DNA from 2 places in the Synechococcus sp. PCC 7335 genome. Region 2 is predicted to be linked to the other one. Evidence: predicted binding sites of a transcription regulator. Region 2 holds the regulator's gene; the other holds the start of a gene.
The links. Region 2 encodes NtcA, which controls nitrogen genes in cyanobacteria. Its sites were predicted from a motif close to GTANCNNNNGNTAC; they were not measured.
Positions count from the first base shown of each region.

Region 1: the regulator NtcA is predicted to act here: its motif matches at 4,790-4,803, upstream of S7335_RS18855 (ammonium transporter).

Region 1 covers NZ_DS989904.1:4,501,943-4,514,285, forward strand. Annotated here, with positions in the region: gene S7335_RS18840 (cysteine desulfurase family protein) at 320-1,519, shown strand; gene S7335_RS18845 (DUF1995 family protein) at 1,635-2,381, shown strand; gene S7335_RS18850 (DUF456 domain-containing protein) at 2,434-2,979, shown strand; gene S7335_RS18855 (ammonium transporter) at 3,175-4,653, opposite strand; gene S7335_RS18860 (IS982 family transposase) at 5,215-6,093, shown strand; gene purE (5-(carboxyamino)imidazole ribonucleotide mutase) at 6,179-6,679, opposite strand; gene nagA (N-acetylglucosamine-6-phosphate deacetylase) at 6,962-8,170, shown strand; gene S7335_RS18875 (RibD family protein) at 8,231-8,977, opposite strand; gene S7335_RS18880 (ATP-binding protein) at 9,325-11,463, shown strand; gene S7335_RS18885 (DUF1802 family protein) at 11,668-12,255, opposite strand.
Region 2 covers NZ_DS989904.1:1,435,547-1,447,889, forward strand. Annotated here, with positions in the region: gene S7335_RS06380 (GAF domain-containing sensor histidine kinase) at 1-811, opposite strand, end outside; gene S7335_RS06385 (DUF3155 domain-containing protein) at 1,146-1,454, shown strand; gene S7335_RS25785 (response regulator) at 1,823-3,316, opposite strand; gene S7335_RS25790 (histidine kinase dimerization/phosphoacceptor domain -containing protein) at 3,521-4,687, opposite strand; gene S7335_RS06400 (Hpt domain-containing protein) at 4,699-5,058, opposite strand; gene S7335_RS06405 (cofactor assembly of complex C subunit B) at 5,775-6,347, opposite strand; gene S7335_RS06410 (PadR family transcriptional regulator) at 6,794-7,228, opposite strand; gene S7335_RS06415 (DUF3084 domain-containing protein) at 7,517-8,947, opposite strand; gene ntcA (global nitrogen regulator NtcA) at 9,045-9,716, opposite strand; gene S7335_RS06425 (peroxiredoxin-like family protein) at 10,166-11,005, shown strand; gene fusA (elongation factor G) at 11,251-12,343, shown strand, end outside.

The sequences.
Region 1 (12,343 bases), 3.1 Mb from region 2:
TAAAGATTAACCAACGGTAGACTTCACATAGCTAAAACCTTGTAGCCTTCAGCCAGCTTGAGACGTAGGTTTGTCCGCTAGCCACGCATATTATCACGTAGATAGTTGCAACAAACTGTGAGGCGTTGTTAAAGATCGTAGAAAGAAACTTCTTAAAGACTATAGGCGTCGCTAGCGACGCCCTTTCTCTTAAGTTCAAACCCTAGGCTATTGAGTCTAATCAACAGGGCATACCCGCCGTCTGGCCACAGAGCACGATATCCTGATAAAGAAGCTGATTTTCTGCGCTAATTCTCTGCGCTGCTCTATATCTATCATTATGCAGATATATCTGGACTACAGTGCGACTACGCCCCTAAGACAAGAGGCGATCGCAGCGATGCAAACCGCCATAGCTCAGCACTGGGGGAATGCGTCTAGTCTTCATCAGTGGGGTAACCGAGCGGCTACCGTTCTAGAGAAAGCCAGGATCCAAGTTGCCTCTTTAATCAATGCGCCCGGCACAGAAAACCTAGCATTTACAGCGGGTGGTACCGAAGCCGACAATCTCGCTATCTTTGGGATAACCCGTCAATATGACAAACCACAGCACATCATTGTTTCAGCAGTTGAGCATTCGGCAATTGCCGCGCCCGCTCGGCAGCTCGAAGCAAGCGGCTGGCAAGTCACCTGGTTAGCAGTTGATCAACAAGGTGCTGTAAGCCCTAATGACTTGAGATCTGCAATCAAAGAGAACACTGTTCTAGTCTCGATCATCTACGGACAGAGCGAAATTGGCACCCTTCAGCCGATTGCCGAGCTCGGTGCGATCGCGCAAGCTAGCGGCATTCCTTTCCACACCGATGCTGTCCAGGTTGCCGGACGCCTACCGATCGATGTCCAGCAGCTGCCGGTTGATTTACTCTCTCTTTCCAGCCACAAAATCTATGGGCCTCAAGGGGCAGGGGCACTTTATGTGAAACCTGGAACCTCGCTCTCACCAATATTGTTTGGCGGCGGTCAAGAGAATGGACTGCGGTCAGGCACACAGGCTATTCCTAATATTGCTGGCTTTGGGGTAGCCGCTGAGCTAGCGGCGACTGAAATGTCAACAGAGACTTTGCGATTGATTTATCTACGTGATCGCTTTTTTGCTCACATGGCTAGCGTTCCAGAACTCGTTCTCACAGGCGATCGACGCCACCGTCTACCGCATCACATCAGCTTCTGCCTACCCCGTAGCAAAATTACTGGCAAAGCGCTCGTTCGGCAGATGAACCTAGCAGGCATTGGTATCAGCGCCGGTTCGGCATGCCATAGTGGTCAGCTCAGTCCCAGCCCGATCCTAAAGGCTATTGGATATGGCGATCACGCTGCTAAAACCGGTATCCGTATTACGCTAGGCCGCCACACAACAGAAGCTGACATAGACTGGAGTGCTATGGCACTTAGGCAGATAATAGCCAGATCAGTAGCACCAGAAGCTAGGAACCAAGCAAAAGAGACAGCCCCTACCGTGCCCCTTGCCCCGCTTTCCTAGCCTCTAATATCTCTAGCAACATCGACATCCCTAATAGCCAGACTTAGACGATTCACATCTTCTTAATAGCTAAACGCAACCTGTTCAACTGCTCGCTCGATTCACCCATTCTTCTATGTCCATACCTACCACCATTCCAGAGGCCACTAAACAGGCGGAGATAGCCACTCAAGCTGCCCTAGACGCCGGCATCTCTCTTCTTCAGATCGAAATGGCCATCCCGGAACTTAAGCACCAGCCAATTGCCCAGCAGTTTGTAGAACTCTTTAACGACCGACAGTTCAAAGTCCTTTTTCCAGATGCAGGCGCGGCAGCCCTCGCTAGAAGAGATTGGAACAATCCAGATTTTGTCATTCGAGGTCTAGGTGAATTGGCTCAGACCGTAGATCCTGAAGACGATCTCTATCTAATCGTCAATCCGTCAGCGGTTGAGGTCGATAAGGTAGAGGCGCTCTGTAATGAAGCGCTTGATCAGCCAGTGGTGTTACTTAATCCCCAATTAGAGGATGTGGCTGTTGTAGGTATCGGATATGCGGCTAGACAGCTACGCGATCGCTTTCTTAGCCAGATCGAAACCTGCTACTACGTTCGTCCAATTGATCAAGGCGTTGTCTACCGAGCATATCCTGGACCGTGGCAAATTTGGCGGGAAATCGGGCCTGACGAATACGAGCATGTACAAGATCTTTCGAATCGCCCCTCCAGTGAAGATATCGAGCGCATCCTGTACGATACCGCGCAGCCGGTTTCTGAAGAAGTCTCTAGTAAATCTCGAACCCAGAGTAATAGTCAGAGTAATAGCAGGAAGAAGAAAGGACTTTTTGCAGAACTTCAGCAGTTTTTGAAGGCCTTAAGTCAGTAGGCTAAACGAGCTTTTCGCCTTGTTCATACTCTCCATGTCTAATCATCTATTTATGACTATATCTTCACTGACCTTTCTCTACTGGTTTCTGGTGGCGCTGATGGGAGTTGGCATTGTAGGAGCCTTCGTTCCTGTGCTGCCGGGTACGAGTCTGATTGTAGGTGCTGTTTTGGTTTGGACTTTGGTCAGTCCAGCGGCAAGTAGTTTGCCCTTAATTGTTGCACTTATCGCGTTTATCTTGAGCTTAGGTGTTGGCTATTTAGCTACCTACATCGGCACTAAAAAAGTAGGCGCTAGCTCATGGGGACAAACAGGCTCAATCGTCGGTCTAGCTGTCGGCTTTCTTGGGTTATTACCTGCTCTACCAGTAGGAGGTCCACTACTAGGAATCATAGTCGGCTCAATGTTAGGTGCTTTTTTAGGCGAATTTCTCTTTCGCAAAGAGCTAGATACAAAAGAGCGGATTAAGCTTTCGTGCAAAGTTAGCTTAGCAGTCGTCGTTAGTTCTGTAGTCGGTACACTGCTTGAAGGACTGTTGGCATTTACAGCCGTCATAGTCTTTTTATGGAAGACCTGGCCAACTATTGCTGCAACATAAAACCAACAGCGATTATCTCTCAAAGGCTATCTCCTAGATCAAACTCTATCTTTCAAACGGAATGGCCCTCAACCAATGCTGTCGAGGGCCATTCCCAGATTCAACCAGATTTACACTAAGCAATTTTACACTAAGCAATAAATCCCAGATATGCCAGCCACTCCGATGCAACTAGCACAAGCCTAGAGCATACCGTTAGATGATACCGCCCATATCACTAGTGTCCTTAAGGAAACCGCTGTAAGCTTCCATACCGTGCTCGCCGATATCTAGGCCCTTGAGTTCTTCTTCAGAGCTAACCCGCAAGCCGATCAAAGACTTGATAATCACCCACAAAATACCAGTGACGACTACAGTGAACAAACCAATAGCAACGATGCCGATGATTTGAGCAATCAGCTGCGTAATCCCACCGCCAAAGAACAAACCAGCTTCGCCATCGAATAGGCCAACGGCTAACGTGCCCCAGATACCACAAACAAGGTGAACAGAGGTAGCACCTACTGGATCGTCAATCTTGATGCTGTCAAAAAAGCCAACTGAGAAAACAACAATGATGCCGGCAATTAGGCCCACTATTACTGCACCCCAGTAGCCGATGCCGCCACAGCCGGCCGTAATGCCAACTAGGCCAGCCAAGATGCCGTTGATTACCATTGATAGATCGGGCTTGCCGCTAAGCGACCAGGCGGTGAACGTTGCACCGATACCACCTGCAGCCGCAGCCAAGTTGGTCACTAGCGCAATTTGAGGCACGTTCAAGCTAGCTGCTAGTTCAGAACCAGGGTTAAAGCCAAACCAGCCAATCCACAGGATCAAACAGCCCAGGGTAGCAATACTCATGTTGTGGCCAGGAATCGCATTAACAGCACCATCTTGATACTTGCCAATCCGAGGCCCGAGGAAGATAGCGCCCATCAGCGCAGCCCAACCCCCAACCGAGTGAACCACAGTAGACCCAGCAAAATCGCTAAAGGCAACCCCCTCACCTAGGAAACTCATATCAGAAAGCCAGCCGCCGCCCCAAACCCAGTGCGCACTGATGGGATAAGAAATCGCCGTTAGCAGAACACTAAAGACAATAAAGCTAGAGAACTTCACTCGCTCTGCAACTGCGCCTGATACGATTGTGGCCGCAGTACCTGCAAACGCAGCCTGGAATAGAAAGAATACGGGCGTTGTTAAAGTCCCAAAGACCGGTTCAGTCGGATCGCTTCCCGCTAAGAAGAATCCACTTAGACCGAAAAGGCCATTGCCTTCTCCAAACGCTAGTGCAAAGCCCAGTGCCCAGAAAGACAACGTTGCCAAAGCAAAGACAATCAAATTCTTCGCTAAGATGTTGACTGCATTTTTTTGACGACAAAAGCCAGTCTCTAACATGCCGAACCCAGCATTCATGAAGATGACTAAAATAGCCGCAACAACAATCCAGATGTTGTCTAAAACTATTTGAACATCGTCAGCAGTGACTTCTTGCGCATGAGCAGCAAATCCCCAAGTGGCTACGATAGTGAATGCCAGGGGAATGCAGGCTAACCAACCCCAAGCAAATCGACGGCCAAACGCACGGCTCAATGCTCGGCTAGCCATCTCTGTAAACGGAGGTACATTCGCATCCCAAGGCGACGCGCTGCGCCTCGGATACTTTCTTTTTCTCATTGTAAAATTAGACATTATTGGTCGGGCGTTCCTAACGCAATTTCGACAGCAATCTATGGTCGCAAATAATAACCAAAACAAAGGCTATTGTTTGGTTGTGCGCCTGTCAAACTGATGGGTCTCATTCCACCAAGTCTGAGTCAGGCATTCTGTATCGTCTGATACCTTTAATGGGAGAACGGGTGCTGTCTTGCTGATTTCTAAAGCCGACTTTAGCGAAAGTTTACAAAATGTCTCTCAAATCCGAGAGTTTTAGGTATATTCCAGGTTGATATCGAGCAGTTTGTAGCATTTCTCAACATCAATCAAACTTAGTACGTGACTAATTTCTCAGTATTATTACGTAGCTGTTCTGACACAGCTCTGACATATCTGACATACAGCTATTGTTACGAACCAAATATAAACTGACATATATCAATCGACCCGCTAACCAATTAACTGGCTAGCGGTCTCACGCTAAGGCATTGCTTATTTCTGCTAGGACTAATTAACGTCAGTTCGGGATAAGGAAAGCTCGAAGAAAGGAGGATAGGTAAGCTGAAGTTGTAAAACCCATCAGCCCTATCCTCCACTATGTTCAGCTTAGAAGAACTGTTCTGCCACGTCGATGACTTCTGCCAAGTGTTTGAACCCCTCTGGCAGCGTCAACTGCTAAGCCACCATCTAAAGACGCGACAACGCGCTCGTTCGCTGAGCCTAAGCGAAGTGATGACGATACTCATCGGCTTTCACCAAAGCCACTACCGCACCTTCAAACACTACTACGTTCATCATGTATGCCAGTACTGGAAGCAAGCGTTTCCAACGCTAGTCAGCTATAACCGCTTTGTCGAATGGACGCCCTCTTGTTTGTTTCCCTTGTGTTGTTATCTGAAGCGCTGCTTCGGCCGTTGTACAGGCATTAGTTTTATCGATGCGACCAGTCTATCGGTCTGCCACAACCGTCGGATCTGGCAGCATAAGGTCTGCAAAGATACGGCAGCTAGGGGCAAAACCTCTGTCGGCTGGTTCTATGGCTTCAAGCTACACCTCGTGGTGAACGAGTGCGGTGAACTACTCAACCTCACCCTGACCCCGGGCAATACGGACGACCGTGAGCCCGCCTTTGACTTACTTACTGGACTATGGGGAAAAGTCTGCGCAGACAAAGGCTATGTATCGAAGCAGCTGGCCAAGCAACTACTCGACGCGTTCAACATCGAGTTCTTTGCTAAGCCTCGGCGCAACATGAAGAACCAGCTAGTGCGGCTAACTGACAAGCTACTCTCGCGCAAACGTTCCATCATCGAAACGATTATCGACCAACTGAAGAACATTTCGCAGATAGAGCATTCTCGTCACCGTAGTCCGGTCAACTGCTGGGTCAACATCCTCTGTGGACTGATTGCTTATTGCCACCAACCGAAGAAGCCTTCTCTCCATATGGAATGGGAACTTCCCCCTGCTGCTTAACCCGAACTGACGTTAATTAGGTAGGGCTGATTAAAGATGCAGCAGTTATGTATTGAGCACTCACTCAAGTACTAACCTATGTATCCTATGTATTGATCATGTGCTTGAGATACTGCCGGGCGCCCAATCCAGAAAGATGGTTTTGTTTGTCATTCACCATCAGCGCTAACTGTTGGCGATAGTCGAGGATTTTTGCTTGAAGCGTCTGGTCATGGGCCGCTAGCATCTGCACAGCAAGCAAACCCGCATTTTTAGCGTTGCCGATAGCTACCGTAGCTACTGGAATACCCCGAGGCATCTGGACAATAGAATAAAGTGAGTCTACCCCTGAGAGAGTGCTGGTTTTGACTGGAACACCAATAACGGGTAGCGGGCTGAGTGCGGCGACCATACCGGGCAGGTGTGCAGCTCCTCCCGCACCCGCGATAATCACCTTAAGGCCTCTGGTATGAGCTGCTTCAGCATAGGCAACCATCCGCTTGGGCGTGCGATGAGCTGAGACAATGGCAACCTCATGAGTAATACCAAAGTCTTCGCAAACGGCGATCGCGTCTATCATCGTCGGCAGATCCGAATCGCTGCCCATGATGATACCAACATCGACTGAGCCCTCATGTAAATCTGACTGCGTGTCTGGCTTAGCATTTGGCTGAGTGTCTGATTGGAAATTGGTCGGTGGCGCTGCCTGAGGAGTTGTCATAGCCCTAGGTGTCTTTCTACTTCTATAGTGGGTGGATATAGCCAGTATCATGCATTAGGACATCGGCTAGTCGAGTTGCCCGCTGCCATACAACGGTTTCAGCCAATGAACCTGTCCTAAGCAGCTCGGCAGATGTTAGAGTATTCAATCTAGTCAGCGCTTTTGTTTATGGCGGATAGTCGCGTTATTGTCAACGCTCGCCTGCCCCAACGATCAGGACTCCATCAGATCACAGTAGAGGCTAGGCGCATTAGCGCGATCGCCACCCAAGCAGATCGATTGCCTCCTACAGCAGACTCCACAGGCAGTGAAATAGATGTTCAAGGCGATTGGATCTCACCGGGCGCAATCGATCTACAGATCAACGGGGCCAAAGGACTTGCTTTTCCTGATCTGTGCATTGAGCAACTTGATCGATTACAGGATATCTGCGAACTGCTGTGGCAGCAAGGCGTCAGCGGATTTTGTCCAACCCTAGTTACCACGTCTCTGAAAAACTTTCACAGAAGTCTAAAGGCGATACAAGCTTTCCAGGACCATCAAAAGCAGCACTTATTGCCCAATAGCGCCACTGTTTTAGGGGCCCATTTAGAAGGCCCCTTCCTAAACCCAGCAAAGAAAGGGGCCCATCCTAGTGAACATCTACAGCCGCTTACATTAGAAAAACTTAAGCGCGTGGTAGATAAGTTCGCCCAAACTATTCGCATTATCACACTAGCGCCTGAAATAGGCACCGAAACAGACCTTATTCCCTGGCTAATAGAACAGAACATAACCGTTAGTTTGGGTCATTCACTAGCAACCGAAGAACAGGCAAACAAAGCTTTTAGCCAAGGGGCAACGATGGTAACCCATGCTTTCAACGCCATGCCAGGGCTTCACCATAGAGAACCAGGTTTATTAGGAGCAGCACTGACTAACCCCAGCGTCTTTTGCGGCTTCATTGCCGACGGTGAGCATATTAGCAAAACGATGCTTGATTTGTTGCTTCGAGCCGATCGAGCCAGCAGTTGGCAAAACAGCAACGATTCAGATAGGCAGAATCAAAGAACGACTACATTGTTCCTAGTAAGCGATGCGCTTTCTCCACTAGGTTTGCCAGACGGTGTGTATCCGTGGGATAGCCGTCAGATCGCAGTGGTCAATGGCACCGCGCGGCTATTAAATGGAACGCTTTCAGGAACCACGCTGCCGCTCATAGCGGGTGCTCAGAACCTGGTGCAGTGGGGGCTATGCAGCGTGGAAGAAGCAATTACGCTAGTCACCACCACTCCTCGACAAGCTATTCACCACCCTGGGATCCAAATACATCAGCCTGCCCAACTTCTTCGCTGGTCATATCGAAGCGATCAGCTTCGTTGGCAATGGCTGTTATAGATAGTAGCTGTTGGTAGCTGTCCACCTAGCGGCTGACCATCTAGTAACTGATCAGATCAATTAGTGGCAAACGCTATAGTGCAAAAACACTTCATCTGCCTTTACCTGGCAAGACTTAAGTACCAACTGCGGCGTACGAGGCAGCGTAAACCCTAATCCACCAACTGGAGTAGGTGCTGTTTTCCCCCCAATCAGCAATGGGCAAACAGTGAGATACAAATCGTCTATCAGCCCATCGCTGAGCAAAGAGGCAACCAGTTCACCCCCTCCCATAACCACCAAATTTTGAATAGCGGGGCGATCAGCCGCTGATGACAGAGCCGATTTTCCACAGAGCAAATCCTGCATAACAACGTGCCAGTTAAAGGGACGCTCAGTAATCAGAACATGTTCGAATGGCCGCTCAATATCTTTTCCTTTTCTGCCTTCGCGCCAGGACTGCATTCCTTCGAGCGTGGTAATTAGCCAACGAGGAACAGGCTGCTGAAAAAAAGGCCATCCGGGATCAAGGTTGCCAATAGCAGAGCAAACGATTTGAATAGGCTGATCGGGCTGCTGGCGCGATCGCCGATCTGCAATCAAAGTAGCATTCGTTACTGGTAGAGTTGTGCCATAAGCACGCAACGTTCCCGCTCCAAACAGCGTGGCATCAGCTTTCGCAATTTGCGCTTCTAAATGGGCCTTGTCTGCAACAGAAGGAAAACGAGCGGCTGCACGGCTAGCATCCGTGATTTTGCCATCCGCACTCATCGCAAGAACGACAGTAATTCGAGGACGATTGAAGCTACGAGCAAGTGGTGACTGCACAAAAAAAGGGCATATATTACAAAGTATAGGCAAGGCTGTGGTCTGTACGGGGTATCTAGGTTTTGCTCTACTAAGTCATATAGCTAAACCATAGATCTAATAAATCAAATAACCTACAGCCAACCTAGAGCAAGTTACTATTAGTTCTCGAAATATGAAAGTTGACCTATAAAATATTGGCCTATGAAAGTTCGGCTTGGGAAAGAGCCAGTCAAATACACCAGATATAGTTAACGTTCATAGTTAAATCTTTATCATCTTTGTATGAGCAGAGCACAACTTTAAAGCTTTACTAGTTGATCATACGGAATTGGTAGATAAACTAGTGAAAGCATTTTCTTTTGACTATGGCCATTCGTCGACGTTCTTTTCGGCACAATCTACTAGTCAAAATATTAGGATTTAGCCTACCCATTCTGTTCGTTGGTCAAGTAATTACCATCGGCAAAGCGCGTAGTAGCTTACTTATGAGCGCTCAGCAAAACTTGACTAGCAGTGCTATTCGTAAAGCAGAAGGACTCGAAACTGGTATCCAGGCTATAGATGCCAACATTGATTTACTAGCTCAGACAGAAGCCTTCCGCTCAAACGATCTAGAAGCAATACGAGCTACCTTAAACAAGGTAATTCAAGACACTACACCTTATGACATTAGCTGCGTAGAACTCAAGCCGCCTCAGTCAATGGCGGTAATCAATACATGCGATCGCACCATAGTCCCTGATGCCAAACAGGTCCCTTGGTTGCAGAGTGGTAGCGTTGAGATCTCAGATTTCTATGTATTTTCCCCTGGGGTAGAAGCAACCACTGGCTCTCAGTCGAATTCTGCTAAGACAATCTCAGAAGCGGCTTTAGAAGAAACGGTTTCGAATCCACTTTCTGAAGGCGAAGCGATCCTAGAAGACTCTACGCTCCTAGAAGAAACCTCCTCAGAAGAGATTCCAAAAGATAGAGCGCTCATCAAGTTTATTGTTGCTAGCCCTATCTATGGGAAAGACAACAGTTTGCGCTATACCCTAGCGATGGAAGTTGGATTGTTGCAATTGCAAGATACCACCCCACAATCGCTTGTCGGTGAGACGGTAGTCATCGATCAAAATCAAATCATTGTTACTCATCCTGATCCCGCACAGGTCGGTAAAAGCATCGCCGACTTAAGAGAAGCTGACAAGTTCAGCAGCATCATTGAGAACATTAGAGTAGGCAAAAGTGATTTCATCGAATCCGATTCTCTTTCTAGAGAGAACGAGAATTGGTTTGTCGCCTACAGTGGGTTTGATGTACCCGTTAGCCCAAAGCAAGATAGCGTGTGGACAGTCTTAGCGGTCACGCCTTCACGGCGTGCTCTGCATGGTCTTCGTGCGATTCGTCGAGTTCTTATAGTGTGGAATATAGGGCTTCTTATTGCCAGTATTTCAGTAGCGCTTATTGTCTCCAATAGTTTGTCTTTACCCATAGAGAAACTGACTCGCTACACACAAAACGTCAAAGATCTATCGCAGCTACAACCAGCACCGCGAAACTCACATATCTGGGAGCTAGACTATTTAGGCACCGTGATTGAGCGTATGTTGCGCGGCTTGGAAAAAAATTCAAATGATCTCCGAAAGGCTTGGCAAGATGCGCAGACAGCTAACCAGCTGAAAAATGAGTTTCTAGCAAACACCTCACATGAACTTAGAACACCTCTAAACGGCATCATCGGCTCTATCGGCATTCTTAAAGACGGACTGTGTGATTCAAAAGAAGAAGAAAGAGAGTTCTTGGATCAGGCTAACAAAGCCGCTATGCATCTGCTGTCAGTGATTGAAGATATCTTAAGTATTGCTAAGATCGAAGCTGGGACGCTGAAGATGAGCATCGCGCCAGTCGACTTACGTTCCGTATTACATGATGTGTTAGAAATGCAGGTGTTCCAGGCAAAACAAAAGGGCCTATTGATAGTAAGACCTGAGCTACTAGCACCGTTGATGGTTGAAGTTGATCACTTTCGGTTTAAACAAGTACTACTAAACGTAATTTCTAACGCAATTAAGTTTACAGATAAAGGAACAATCGACATTCAAATTACCACCGATGAGAGCACTCAAACAGCTCCCAAAAATTGCGATCACCTCTCCCATAGAACCTTAGTCAGTAACGCTGAACTCTGTATGCCGCCGAAACCTTGGGTCAAAATCATGATCAAAGATTCTGGTATTGGCATCGATCCACAGCATCTACCGAAGCTCTTCAAGCCTTTTGTGATGGTTGATGGTTCTCATACTCGTTCATACGAGGGGACCGGTCTAGGACTAGCGATCTCTCAGAACTTCATGCGACTGATGCAAGGTGATATCACACTATCTAGTGAAGGCATTGGGAGGGGGACTACTGTCACGATTGTAATACCGCGTTTGGTTCGAGAAGTTAATCTAGAAGAAATAGACAAGGTGCCGCAGACAATCGTCAGCGATAGAGATGTAGCAGAGGTATCAACGAGATGACCGCCAAGGCAATTACAGTGTTTCTCTGGTACAGTGCTTCTTTGGTGCAGTGCTTCTCTGAGGCATTGAAGGAACGCGATCTACTTAGTTTTTATCACATCAGGTTTTCAAGGTGGAAACTGTCCTTCAACCAAGGGACTGACACTAGTTCTCCAAAACGTTTAACAAAACGCTTTACCTAACAAAACGCCTCACCCAACAAGACTAGGAACGATCAGAGATAATCTCTTTTATCTTTTTAATCTGAGTATTATAGCTATCTGAATCAATAGCAGGATGGTCTGTACTTCCCTCTATGGGCTGATCTAGTGGCACCCATGAGCGGCAGCCACCATACAGTGCTGAGTTCCAGACAATCTCTACAGGCACCGATAGTTGGTAGGCCCGCAGCGCTAGGATATATAGGGGCTGCTTAGGTTTCCATTGCAAACGCTCTGTTGCTAACTGAGGTTGCCAGATATGAAAGTCACTCAGCGCAGAGACCTGATCGGCTGCGGTGGTTAGGAAAATATCAGTAATCTGAGCCCAAACCTTGAGTGTAATTTTCTCTGGGTGCCAGCCAGAAGCAACTGGCAGGACTGAGTTTTGATAGTTGAAGCCTTTGTAATCGGACTTTAGCAGTTCCGGCTTTTGATGCTCGAAAGTAGGAAAAAGAACCACTTGGTCGGACTGGGTACGAAAACGGCCCTGATCTTCTTTGATACCACCTTTTCGTAGCAAGATGACTTGAGTGCCCTGAGCGATCGCATCTACTGCTATTGACCATTCTTTCAAAGCTGTATTGATCAACATGCGAGCTTCCTATAGCGGGTGTGGACAGCGAAGACCTAGCGTAGGGGAAAACTGATAAAGCGTAATCATAAGAAAAGCACCCACAGCA
Region 2 (12,343 bases):
CAATTCCTGTTGCTACTGGCTTATTTGAGTCTTCTGGTTCTAGCCGCCGTACCAGTAACTGACCAAAGGTCGTCACGGCAGTCAGGGGATTGCGGAACTGGTGCAGCAAATTGTGAAAAATTTCTGACTGACGGCTTTGAAGCGCTCGCTTGTTAGAAAGCTGTGCTTGCAGCCACTGGTTGCGCCGCTCTAATACACAGCTTGCCGCTAGCATCTGAGCAACTGCTTCAATATGCTGCTGTTCGTCCTCTCTCCAAGCGCGGTCACGTCGCACAGTTACCAGTAGTCCGACTACCACATCGCTATAGACCAGTGGCACCACTAACCGTCGATCAGACTGAAGCTCTGGCCAAGGGTGATCGCCTTTGGCCCTATCAAAAACGCTATCAGACTCGGCTCTGTCGCTAGCCCTGTCACTAGGGGGTTTGTCGCCTGAGGATTTTTCAGAACTTTGCTCACTAGATTGCTCACCAGAGTTCCGTGTATCAGTACTCTGCTTGCTAGCGCTGGTTTTCGATTCTTTCGACAGGGCTGTCTCAGCACTTCCTGGTAACGCCAGTACCCTAAACTGACTGTCGCCCCGTCGGCCTTCAAAGTTCTCTACCCAGCGCTCAATCGACTCAGGATAGCTGACTACAGGCGCAAAACTGGACTGCTGACGAGTATACGCCTCGCCCTCCTCTGCTGCTGAATCGTCGGTTGCTAGTTCGGCAATATAGATAGCTGCAGAAGACTCCTCCATCTGCTGAATTAACAACCGCAGCTGAACCTGGCAAAGCGATAAAAATTCTGGACTGGCGATCGCGGCCATAAAAACGTCTACAAAAGCAAAGCGGAACGATATCTATGTGAACTATATCTATATACAGAGCAACAGCAGACTATATACAAAGCAACAGCAGAAAAGGGAACGAAAGCAATAAGTTTCTAACATTTCCTTAATACATTCTGGTTAAGAACGCTGCCGAGTGCAACCTATAGAAACACTGCCTGCTATACGACACGCCGCAAAACGCAAGCAAAAACAAACGTAGATTGATTTTTAAACCAACTTGAAATTCTAAGTCGTACCTGATATATTTTGCAAGGCTTTAATTATTTTGTAGCTCTCGCTACATCTAAATCACACTACAGGAGGGAAGAAGTTGGCACGAAGACGCAAGCGCAAAAGCCGTCGTCGCCTAGAGGGACGTCGCATTTTAGAATCAGTTCCTCAATTTAGCATCGAAAGTGGCGAGGAGAAGCCAGTCACAGCGGCTCGAAACTACATTCATGCTCAAGGTATCTGTCCTCCGGCCCTGCTGCTAGTCAAGCGTAATGAACATACAACTGATCGCTACTTTTGGGCAGAGAAAGGCCTATTTGGCGCTCAGTATGTGGAAGAGAACCACTTTTTGTTCCCCAGCCTTCGCCTACTCATGAGCGAAGAAGAAGACGTAGCAGTTTCCATGTAGAAAAGGCTTTAGCTGCGGACCTCAACCTATTTGAGATGACTAGTTGAGATAAGCATAGGGCTAAATAAGTACCAGATAAGAGGAGTGGTGGATATCCATCGCTCCTTTCTTATTGCGCTTCTTAGTGTGCTACAAATCCGTTTCAAACAGATGCGTTGCAACTATGTAGCTTTGGTCACTTAGCTTGCGGCATAGTCGTTGGCTATAACCCTTGTGTTTCAACAGGCTAAGTGACTCGCAATGTGCGGATGTATTCGCGCATTGCTATAGCGTTCACCACTTAGCTCTACACATTCGTGATGGGTAGAGTCGTTGATACATATAGATCTTGGTTGGGAATCGCCAGTTGCATTTGGCAATTCCTGCTACTAGCGCCAGCGCTGCGTTCCCCAAACCAACAGATCATGCCTGGATATGAAGATCTCTCCGCCAATTGTTTGGATTTTGAGCATATCATCGGCCAATGTCAGAGACTGGACGTGATACCAGCTGCCTCGTCTTAGCACCATAAGATTCGCCCTAGAGACTGTAGCGCTAGCTGTCTCGTCCCCTTTTGGACAGGCTTTCCCATGCCATACTTCCCACAGCTCTTGTGCATGAGTACGATACACCTGACAATTCTTAGGAACGGTGCAATGTTGAAAATAGCAGGTTCCATTCGTTCTTTGGCTGACTGGGAAAAAGCTATTTACTATCAAGTGATGGCACACCGCTTCCCAATAGTCGGAGTTACGGTTGACAATAGCCGTCTGTGTGCCTCGCACCAGCTTTCCGATAACGATATCGCCTTGTGTTTGACTAGTGAGTGTAGCTGATGCGTGGTCGTAGCTAGCAGTTAGCTCACCGCTCGTAAAGTGGGTAGGCTGCTTACTAACAAACGAGTCGATAAATGTTTTTATAGCGTCGATTTCGCGATCGCCAATCAACTCACTGGTAGTACTGGGTGTTTTGGTTATCAGCGGTGGCTGACTCTCTTTTGAAGTATCTAACGAAGAGTTTGACGACTTGGTTTGAGCTGTGATCACAGGGGTTCTAAATGTGAAAAGACAGCCTGTAATATCGCCTATCGTATCTCTGATAGCGACTACATGTCCTACTATCGAGACTGCTTGTTTCGAACGCGGTAATAGCTGAGTGTGCGCCGGTAGCTGCACAACATCTGTCCCTTCTAGGATCGCTTTCACAATCGAGCGAACACTTCTTAAGCCCACGGCTTGGGAGCTATTTATAGTGTCAGAAGTGTCAGATTTTTGCATTTCGCTTCGAAACTTGAGGACATCAGCAATTGGCCGATCCAAAGCTTCTTGTAGCGACCAGTCTGTAATGGACTCGGCCATGGCATTCATAAAGATGACATTACCATGACGATCGGTTGCCATTACTGCTTCGCTCAGCGATTGGAAAGCGGTTGCATACCAGTGCTCGCTAGAGCGAATAACTTGTTCTTGCTCGTGCTTGTGAAGGGCAATTTCGATTGCGATGCTTAGCTCTCTTTCTTCAAACGGCTTTAGCAAATAGCCGTATGGTTCGGTCTGATTGGCTTGCTTGAAGGTGCTATCATCTGCATTAGCTGTCAAATACACGATTGGAATTTGAAATTCCGATTTGACTTTTTCAGAAATATCGATTCCTGTCATTTCCCCTTTGATATGGATGTCCATCAGGATCAGATCGGGGCGACTGTTTTGAATCTTTCTTAGTGCGCTATCTCCAGAAGCCGCTTTCCCTGCAACGTCATAGCCTAGTCGAGTAAGACTAGATATGATGTCTAGCGCAATCACGCTCTCATCTTCGACGACCATGATCCTCTTTTTAGGAGGTGCCGACTGGTGGATAGGTTTAGCGTCTAGCTCAGTTGTCATAACAGTACTCCATCAATTGAATAGCAGTGGACGGTTGCTTCGATAGCAGCTATAGCTTTCATAGGGTTGCTTAGGATCTGCTCATCGGCTAAAGCCGTTATAGGGCAAAGGGGCGACTCTACCCGCAGTGGTAGGAACCGCGTCGTCGTAAGGCGCTACCGAATGTCTATCAAGACAAAGTAAAGCACCCTTACTTTGCGTTATCTAGCTCGATAGCGAAAGTTGACTGAGGCGAAATTCTGTTGGCTGATGGTTGTTTATATCCAAGAGCCCTCCTAACTGTTCGGTGAGACTAGTCACAAGCTGTAGTCCTAGCGATTTTGTATTCTCAATATCTAAGTCATCAGGCAGCCCAATCCCATTGTCTTGATAGCAGATAGAGAAGTGATTGGAATCGGTTAGCTTGGCGGCAATATTGATTTGTCCTAGTGGGCACGGGGCTCGATCTGGAGGAAAGGCGTATTTCAAAGAGTTAGTAATTAGTTCATTGATGATCAAGCCGCAGGAAACAGCAGTATCTATCTCTAAATAGATACGTTCGATATCAATCTCTAGACAGAATTTAGTCTGATCGATTCTATAGGAGCGCAGTAAGTGACTAGATAAATCTCGAATGTAGCCTGATAGCTCAATAGTTCCAAAGTCATTAGATTGATAGAGCTTTTCGTGGATCATTGCCATCAGTCGAACTCGGTTTTGGCTGTCTTGAAAAAGTTCTAAGATATTCTCGTCTTCAACGGCATTGGACTGAAGACTTAGCAAACTAGAGATGATCTGTAGGTTGTTCTTTACTCGGTGATGGACCTCTTTTAGCAAGGCTTCTTTTTCTCTTAGGGATTTTTTGATCTGAGCTTCAGCCTGTCGACGTTTGATACTATCTCGTAAGCCTCGCACCCGCTGACGGAGCAGCGCCCAATGAATCGGTTTGGTCACGTAGTCGCTGGCGCCCACTGCAAAAGCCTGTTCGACAGACTGAGAATCATCCAAGCTCGTGATCATCAAAATAGGTGTGGCGCCTTTCTGTTCTGATTTAGGAATTATTTTTTGAGATGTCTCTCGTAGCGCAGCGCAGCATCTAAACCCATCCATCTCAGGCATGACAGCATCTAATAGAACAATATCTGGACGCTCTTGCTCAAAAAGAGACAGGCACTCTACACCATTGCTTGCTTCGATTACTCGAAAGCCTTCTTTCTGCATAGCGACCCTGAGCAATAATCGAATGGTGGTCTCATCATCGACGACTAAAACTGATAAGCATTTGAGCTTCCTATCTGTAAGGGACTGGATGGTCTTGGATGCTGGAGATTGATAGCTAGGAACTTTACCCGCTTCGGCTTTGTTTTCTTTTGGAGTAGTGGTAGGCAGCATATGCAATTTTTCTAGTGGGCCTCTTTATAAGCCTGAATAGCGAGGTGAACAGTTTGATATTCGGCGCTGACTTGTTCTACCAGTGATAGAGACGGCCGTGTACAGTTATCTTTCCCAATCACTTCTATTACCTCAGCGATCTTGAATAGACCTGTGGCTCTCACACAGCTACTGATCGACTTTAGGTCATGAGCTGTCTTACTCAGTTCAGCAGAATCTTCTTTGGCGAACGCACCCTCTATCGCTGCTATACGCTGGGGTGCTTCTTTCAAGAAACTGTCACACACCTCAATTAGAAATGAGCTATCACTACTGATACTTTCTAGCGCCTGCGTATCTAGCGTCGGAACATTTTGCGTATTGATAGACATATTGACCCCTAGTGCCTACTATCCTTCGTAGCTATGGTTCATAGAGTTTCTGAGTGTTAGGATTTGCCACGTTGGCTGTAGTAAAACGCTGCTCTAGCTATGAACGCTGTCGCAAGAAGTCCAGTAAGTCTGGCTAGCGATTAGCTTTTGACACAGAAAGATTCCCTTGCCTCATTCTTATCAGAAGCGGTAGGAAGTGACTAGCGCCTCGTCGATCGAAGCTATGTGCCGGTTGAACTGATTGGTGTTCCATATCAGCAGGCATAGACGAAAACATAGAAGCTTTTGACTAACTTGGTGCTTCTTCTTATAAAACCCACGTTGCTGATGGAAGAATCTAGGTAGTTCCTGTGATTTTTATTCCACACGAACAAATAAACGAATGAGCCTAGTAAGTTCACCCCAGTGCGCCTATATCTCTTAAGCATTCAGGTTTTAGAGAATTCTTTCCCTGCTATAGCAAGCAAAGTTGTTCTAAGTAGTTAACTTCCATAGAAGATGGCTATGCGAACAAATGATACATTGCTAAGCAAGTTACCCTTGGCGGAGGGTTTTAGCGTTTGAGCATGCGATAAGCCAAGTGTAGATTTCTACAAGTAGTCAGTCTTTAGCAGTCTTTAATTGAAGGGACGTTGACTATTTCTTATTTTGCTAAGCACGAAGCTTAAGAATGAGATCTAGGAGGTCCTTATTTACTAGCACTTTAGTGTAAACAGCTAGCAGGCCGTTAGCTGAGAAGAAAAGGCCTGCTTGAACTTTGCGAGCTCATCTCGATGCCCTTTTACCGTCAGTTTAGAAACAAAGTTCTCTGTTTTCTCACTCTCTACTTTAAAAACGACTTTTTCGGGCCGACTTGACTTCCGCCAGTAGAAAATGCCTGCTAAAGGGGAAGCTGCGACTAGTCCAAACATCACTTGGCCCCAGCTTGGGAACAGCGTAATCATAATGAGTGCTAAACAGGCAAATCCTACTGCTGCTAAAGCCGATAGAAAAATTGCCAAAAACCAGCTAGGTCTAACTAACCCAGCTACAGTGATGGCTGCGTCGTCTTTGAGGGATGCAACAGGTTCGGTTGTATCAATATCTTCTACCGGGGACTCTATTTGCCTATAGGCACGGCGCTGAAAATAGTCGATCACTGCTTTTTGCAACGGTTCAGCAGGTTGGGTAGAGCCAAACTGAGCTACCTCAATTCTGTCCTTAGTGGAGGCTCGAATGAAAAAGACCAGCCCAATTACCATCAGACTCGTCAGTAGTAGTGTAGATGTTCTAGTAGGGTCAGTGAACACGTCGAAAAGGAACTCCGAGGCAAACGATAATAACAGCTATCTAGCAAGCTGTACGCACATGGCGATCGCCACTTTATTTCGTACAGTCTTAAACGGCAAAATCACTGGTGTGACAAAGTGATGTGACAAAGTAAGGCGCTCAGCTAGCGCATATAGGTATAGCTACTCATCCGATGCGTATCCGTAGGCTAGCTATATTAAAACTCTCAGGTTGACTAGCATCTCAGGCTGACTAGGACTACGAATGAAGTTTGGAGTGCAAAATCTTAAGTTGTAACGGTTTACCCGACTATTGAAGTTAAGAATACATCCTGACTGTGATCTACTTTCCCATGAAAGCACCCTTTAAAAAACGCTGGGGCAATTGTTTGCCTCAGCGTTTAGTCTAAGCAAGCCATTTTACCCAATAGGTATTGACTTTATAGGTAGCTTTAGCATGCTGCTAGTTAGGAGCCTGCGTACTTGATGCCGGCTGGTACGGAGCGAACTGTAGCCGCAACTGGTATGCCACTCTTTTGCGAGATAGATGGCGTCGTGCCTTGTTTTCCTACCATATAGCGTTGCCATAGATCGGCTAACTCACGAGCTTTCATCTGCCAGTCCGGGCGCAAGCGATACATTCGTCTAGGTCGACCTCGTCCTTCTACTTTTTTCCAATAGCCCATAATGGCCGCTTGGTTCTCAAGAAATTTGAGAGCGTTGTAGAGCACAGTGTCAGACAGCCGATAGTTTGGGTAGTCTTTCTCAATAGCATGGATAAGCTCAGTGCCGTATGAGTCATGCCGGATGAGTACAGACAGAACGTAACAGACAGCAAGCTCTTTATTGAGATAAACCGGCGGCGGATCGTCAAAAAACTGATAGATATCTTCAAACTTCATGGGGAAGCTCCGATAGCGGGTGAGTAAAGGAACAGCGACAGCCGGCTTAGATGAATTACGTCAGGATGTTTAGCACGTGCGCTAGAACTGCTGATTTATTTTAGGCATGGAATAAAAGATTTGCTTAACTTTCACGTAAGTAGTAATCATCTGCAAGAATTTGTCAGATTTGTACCTAGAATTATGATAAAAAGTTTAACTTCGTCATATTCTTGTAAGTCCTTGCTCTAGATAGAAGAACTTTTGTTACGGAGTATGGTTATTTGCTTTTAGCGAAATAGCGTTTGACTAGAACGGTCTAGGTGCTTCGGACGCTTCTGTTTGTAAGCTCTGGGTAGTAAAGAGCACCCGATCTCGCTGGACGGCAGCTAGCTCCAAATAGACTGGGCCTATGGTGTAAGTCGATTGGCTTGCGATCGCCTGAATTTCTATGGGCTGATCGTAAACTTGTACCTGCCGCAAAAAATCTACGACCGGATCAGTTAGCCCCCTAGCAACAATTGGATTGAAGTAGACAATACCGTCTCTTCTAGCTTGAATTTCGGCGCGCACCTGCAAGGCCCTGTAGCGTTCTGCTAGGTCTTCATCGGTCAGATCTTCTTGAGTTACTTGCACAGAGGCAACCGTTTCGCCAGGGATATATCGAATTTCGTTCACAGGTGCTTCTAGGTTGACCTGTAAACAGGGTTCGCCCCCCCCATTCAAGATTTCGCCTACGCAAGGTTCACCTACTACATAGTTAGCGGCTGAGGAGACTCTGATGATATAGCTTCTAGCATCTATCGTTGTTTCGATAATCTGTTGGACAATATCAGGATCGAACTGGATGACAAAGTCTTCAACCTCCTCTAGTCCAGGCCAGATACTTCGCAACGCGATCGCATTGGCTTGAACTAGGGCAGCTTCTACTGCCCGCTGAGCGGCTTCTTCAGAATCAGAACGCGCTAGCGTAACCGCTAAGGTCTCATTTCGGCGAATCGCCACATTGCCTAAGCGTAAAACCTGAAATTCATCGTCTAGGCGGGCAATTTCTTCGGTGAGCAGCGTTTGCTGAGCTTGGAGATCGTTGAGGCGGCGGGCACGTTCCTCAATCTCTTGATCGCGCTGGGCGATCTGTTGGTCACGTGATTGTAGTTCTTGATCACGTGAGCGCAGGGCCTGGTCACGCTGCTCAATTTGGGAGCGCACGGCTGCTCGTTCTTCGATTAGCTGCTGCCGCTCGGACCGCAGTCCGCCAATTTCATCGCGCAGACTTCCGATTTGGGCCGAGACGCTCTCCAGCTGGTCTTGTGTCTCAATTAGGCTGCTAAGGGTTTCTTCTTCTCTGGCGATCGCCGTCCGTAAAGATCGATTTGTTTGCCTAAGTCTGTCTTGCGCCTCTGACTGTAGCTGCCTCGATTCTTCTAGTGTCCCTTCTACGCTCTCTCGCTCATTGACCGCCGATTCTAAATCTCTTTGAGCTTGGGACAGTTCTTGCTGAATGTCATCGAGCTGGAACAATCCTTTTCGCAGTTGGCCATCTAGTGCAATCAGCAGCATTAGCGTGGAAAAAGAGGCCACCATTCCAGTGACCACGCTGACTAGCGTCGCCGTCTGACGCGGACGCAGGTTGAACAAACTCAGGCGAGATTTGCCCACCTTCATGCCGATGCGATCGCCCACCGTAGCAATCACACCGCCCAAACAAGCCACTGCAAAAAGTAATATAAATCCAGTCATTCATCCCTGTGTGGCCGCAAGAAAATCGCATCACTCGCATCAAGATAGTAACTGATTGTCTTGAGAAGCGAAGACACTCGTCTCTATGCGCTTGCCACTAGGTGAACTGCTGAGACAGCGTTACCGGGTCATGAACTGTAATTTTTTTCTTGTGGATAGAGATCATTCCCTGCTCGCGCAGATCGCCTAGTAGACGAGTCACCGTTACCCGTGTAGAACCGATTGCCTCGGCGATCGCCTGGTGAGACAGCTTTAGATCAACCGTGATCCCTTCATTCCCAGGTACTCCAAAATCACGACATAGAATGAGCAAGAAGCTTACTAGGCGCGACCCCATATCTCGATGGGCCAGAGTTTCAATCATCATTTCAGTTTGTAAGATTCGCGATGACAGACCCCGCAGCATCATCGCCGAAAGCTCAGGATGCTCTTTCAGTGCCACGCTCATCTGATCGGCCTGCAAAGACATAAGCTCAACCGGCGTAAAGGCCACTGCGTGATAAAACCGGTCCGAGCGATCGCCTGTAATTAGAGAAAGTACGCCAAACACGCTGTTCTCACGCAGTAGAGCGACCGTTATTTCTTCACCTGCCTCGTATACCCGAGAAAGCTTCACCGCCCCTTTTGTTAAAAAATACACTCGCTCAGCCGGATCCCCAGGGAAGAAAATCGTCTTATTGCGCTCATACGATTCAACGACCGGCGGCAAAGTTCCTCCCGCAAACGAGCGAAACATATCAGAAATTGGCGAACTGGGAACTGCAACCATGATGACAAGAATTAAGAGGGATTTCGGGGCTAAGCTGGCCTATGCATGTTGAAAAGTCAAGGCTTTTACGAGAGCAAAACTCAAATGTTACGAGAAGCTCACTATGCTACATAACACTAAAGCCCATGCCATCAGTAACAGTTTGTATCGAAAAGCACAAGATACATTCACGATTCGTGTGCAGCTCATCAGCGTAAGATGCCCTAGCGCAGCTGAAAGGTCTATCTGATGATGTTCTGGTGGTAGCTCAAAGAGAACCGCTGTCTTTATCGTGTGAGATTGTGTGAGTCGGGAAAAGAGATATCCTCTAAAGCTTCAAGTGACAATAACAGCAACAACAGCTAACCTGACAGGCAAAGCGCCGTGCATGAAGCAAAGCCAAAGTATAAGGTCAGACTATTCGTCGCACTATTCATCGCCTTGTTTTAATTCTATTGAATCCTAATCATATGAACGCCTACTCCTGTTTAAATGAGGCCGAATTTCAACGGGTCAGTGATGGAAAACTAGGGTCGCTGTTACAATCGTGCCACTCTTCCCGGTGGACGCTAGCGCTAGTATGGCCAGTTCTGGGAGATTTCGATACGTTGGAGTACGCTTGGTGGTTGCAGCGTGAGCGCCCGTACATAGAAGCTGCGAATATCCAAGTAAGAGCGGTTGCCATTGGCGATCGCACCGCTGGACAAAAATTCTGCGACTATACAGGGTTTCCTCCAGAGCATCTATATATAGACCCGACTGCTGCAATCCATCGCCAACTGAGCTTGTACAAGGGACTATCTGTCTCGTTTCCAGGGCTGAGCACTAGGCAAAGTGGCTATCTCAACCTGCTACTGATGTGCGCTGGCATCGGCAGCCCTGGCACACTCAAAGAAGTCTTTCGTGGCTATATTGGCGATAGATCTGCCCCGCAGCTAATCTCTGATGATGAAGTAATCAAAGCGAAGCCACTCCCCGCACTCAGCGGCGACGCCTTTAAATTAGCAGGCGGCAAAGGTTTTCAACGGCCTTTTGAGCTAGCGACCTTGCGGCTGCGGAATATGAGCGAAGTCTTGAGTAATTGGCAAACGTATATGCCGGATGCGATGTATCTCACGCAGCGCGGAGCGACGTTCTTGATTGGCGCTAGTAGTGGGAGCGCTCCAGAGATAGTCTATGAGTGGCGCGATCACAATATTCTTGGATTCGCAGAAAACATGAGCGATCCACTATCATTCTTAGAGAATTACGTTGCTGACTACCGGCAAGCAGCAGACGGGAAACCGATCGCTACGAGTAGGGCAATATAATTTACAATGTTTAACAGTTGGTACCACTACCACATCCATTAGCAGCACTATTGAGCTATCCGACACACTTTTGCAGACCCCTTACATGAAGGCGTCTCGTTGAAGGTTAGTTACGCCGCTAACGAGACGCCTTTAACGCTCAATAAAAGGGTGTGAGGCTTGTTCACCGCACTTGTAAGCACCACCTCCTTAATCTAAGGTGTGGTGTGCTTTCAGTTTTTATCACTCAACTAACCAAAATCACCATGAAAGACCTGACCAAATACCGGAATATCGGTATCTTTGCCCATGTAGACGCAGGTAAGACGACTACTACTGAAAGAATCTTGAAGCTCACCGGTAAAATCCATAAGATTGGTGAAGTTCATGATGGTGCGGCAACTACAGACTTCATGGACCAAGAGCAAGAGCGCGGTATCACCATTCAGTCTGCAGCGACAACCTGCTTCTGGGACGACCATCAGCTTAATATTATTGACACGCCCGGACACGTAGACTTCACCATCGAGGTGTACCGTTCTTTGAAGGTACTTGATGGCGGCATCGGAGTATTCTGTGCCTCTGGTGGCGTAGAGCCTCAGTCCGAAACCAACTGGCGCTACGCAAACGACTCGAAAGTAGCTCGCATTATCTATGTTAATAAGCTTGATCGTACCGGTGGCGACTTCTACAGCGTCGTCAAGCAGGTAGAGGATATCCTAGCGGCTAAGCCTTTGGTCATGGTGCTGCCTATCGGTATCGAAGACGGCTTTGTCGGCGTGGTTGATTTGCTAACTCAAAAAGCTTGGATCTGGGATGATTCTGGCGACCCAATGAACTATGAACTCACTGACGTTCCCGAAGACATGGTGGAAAAGGTCGCTGAGTATCGCGAAATGCTGGTCGAGTCAGCAATTGAAATGGACGACGAGGTTATGGAAGCTTACCTCGAAGGGAATGAGCCAGACATCGATACGCTTAAGCGCTGTATCCGAAAAGGTACTCGTGAATTAGCGTTCTTCCCTACTTACTGCGGTTCTTCCTTTAAGAACAAGGGCGTACAGAACGTACTCGATGCGGTTGTCGACTACCTACCTAACCCAACCGAAGTGAAGCCTCAGCCTGAGGTAGACCTCGAAGGTAATGAGACGGGTGAGGTGGCAAAAGTCACTCCTGATGCACCGTTACGGGCACTAGCGTTCAAGATTATGGATGACCGCTATGGCGCTCTTACCTTTACTCGGATCTACTCTGGCACGCTTAGCAAAGGCGATACGATCCTCAATACCTTTACGGGTAAAACTGAACGAGTGGGTCGCCTAGTCGAGATGCATGCTAACTCTAGAGAAGAGATCGATA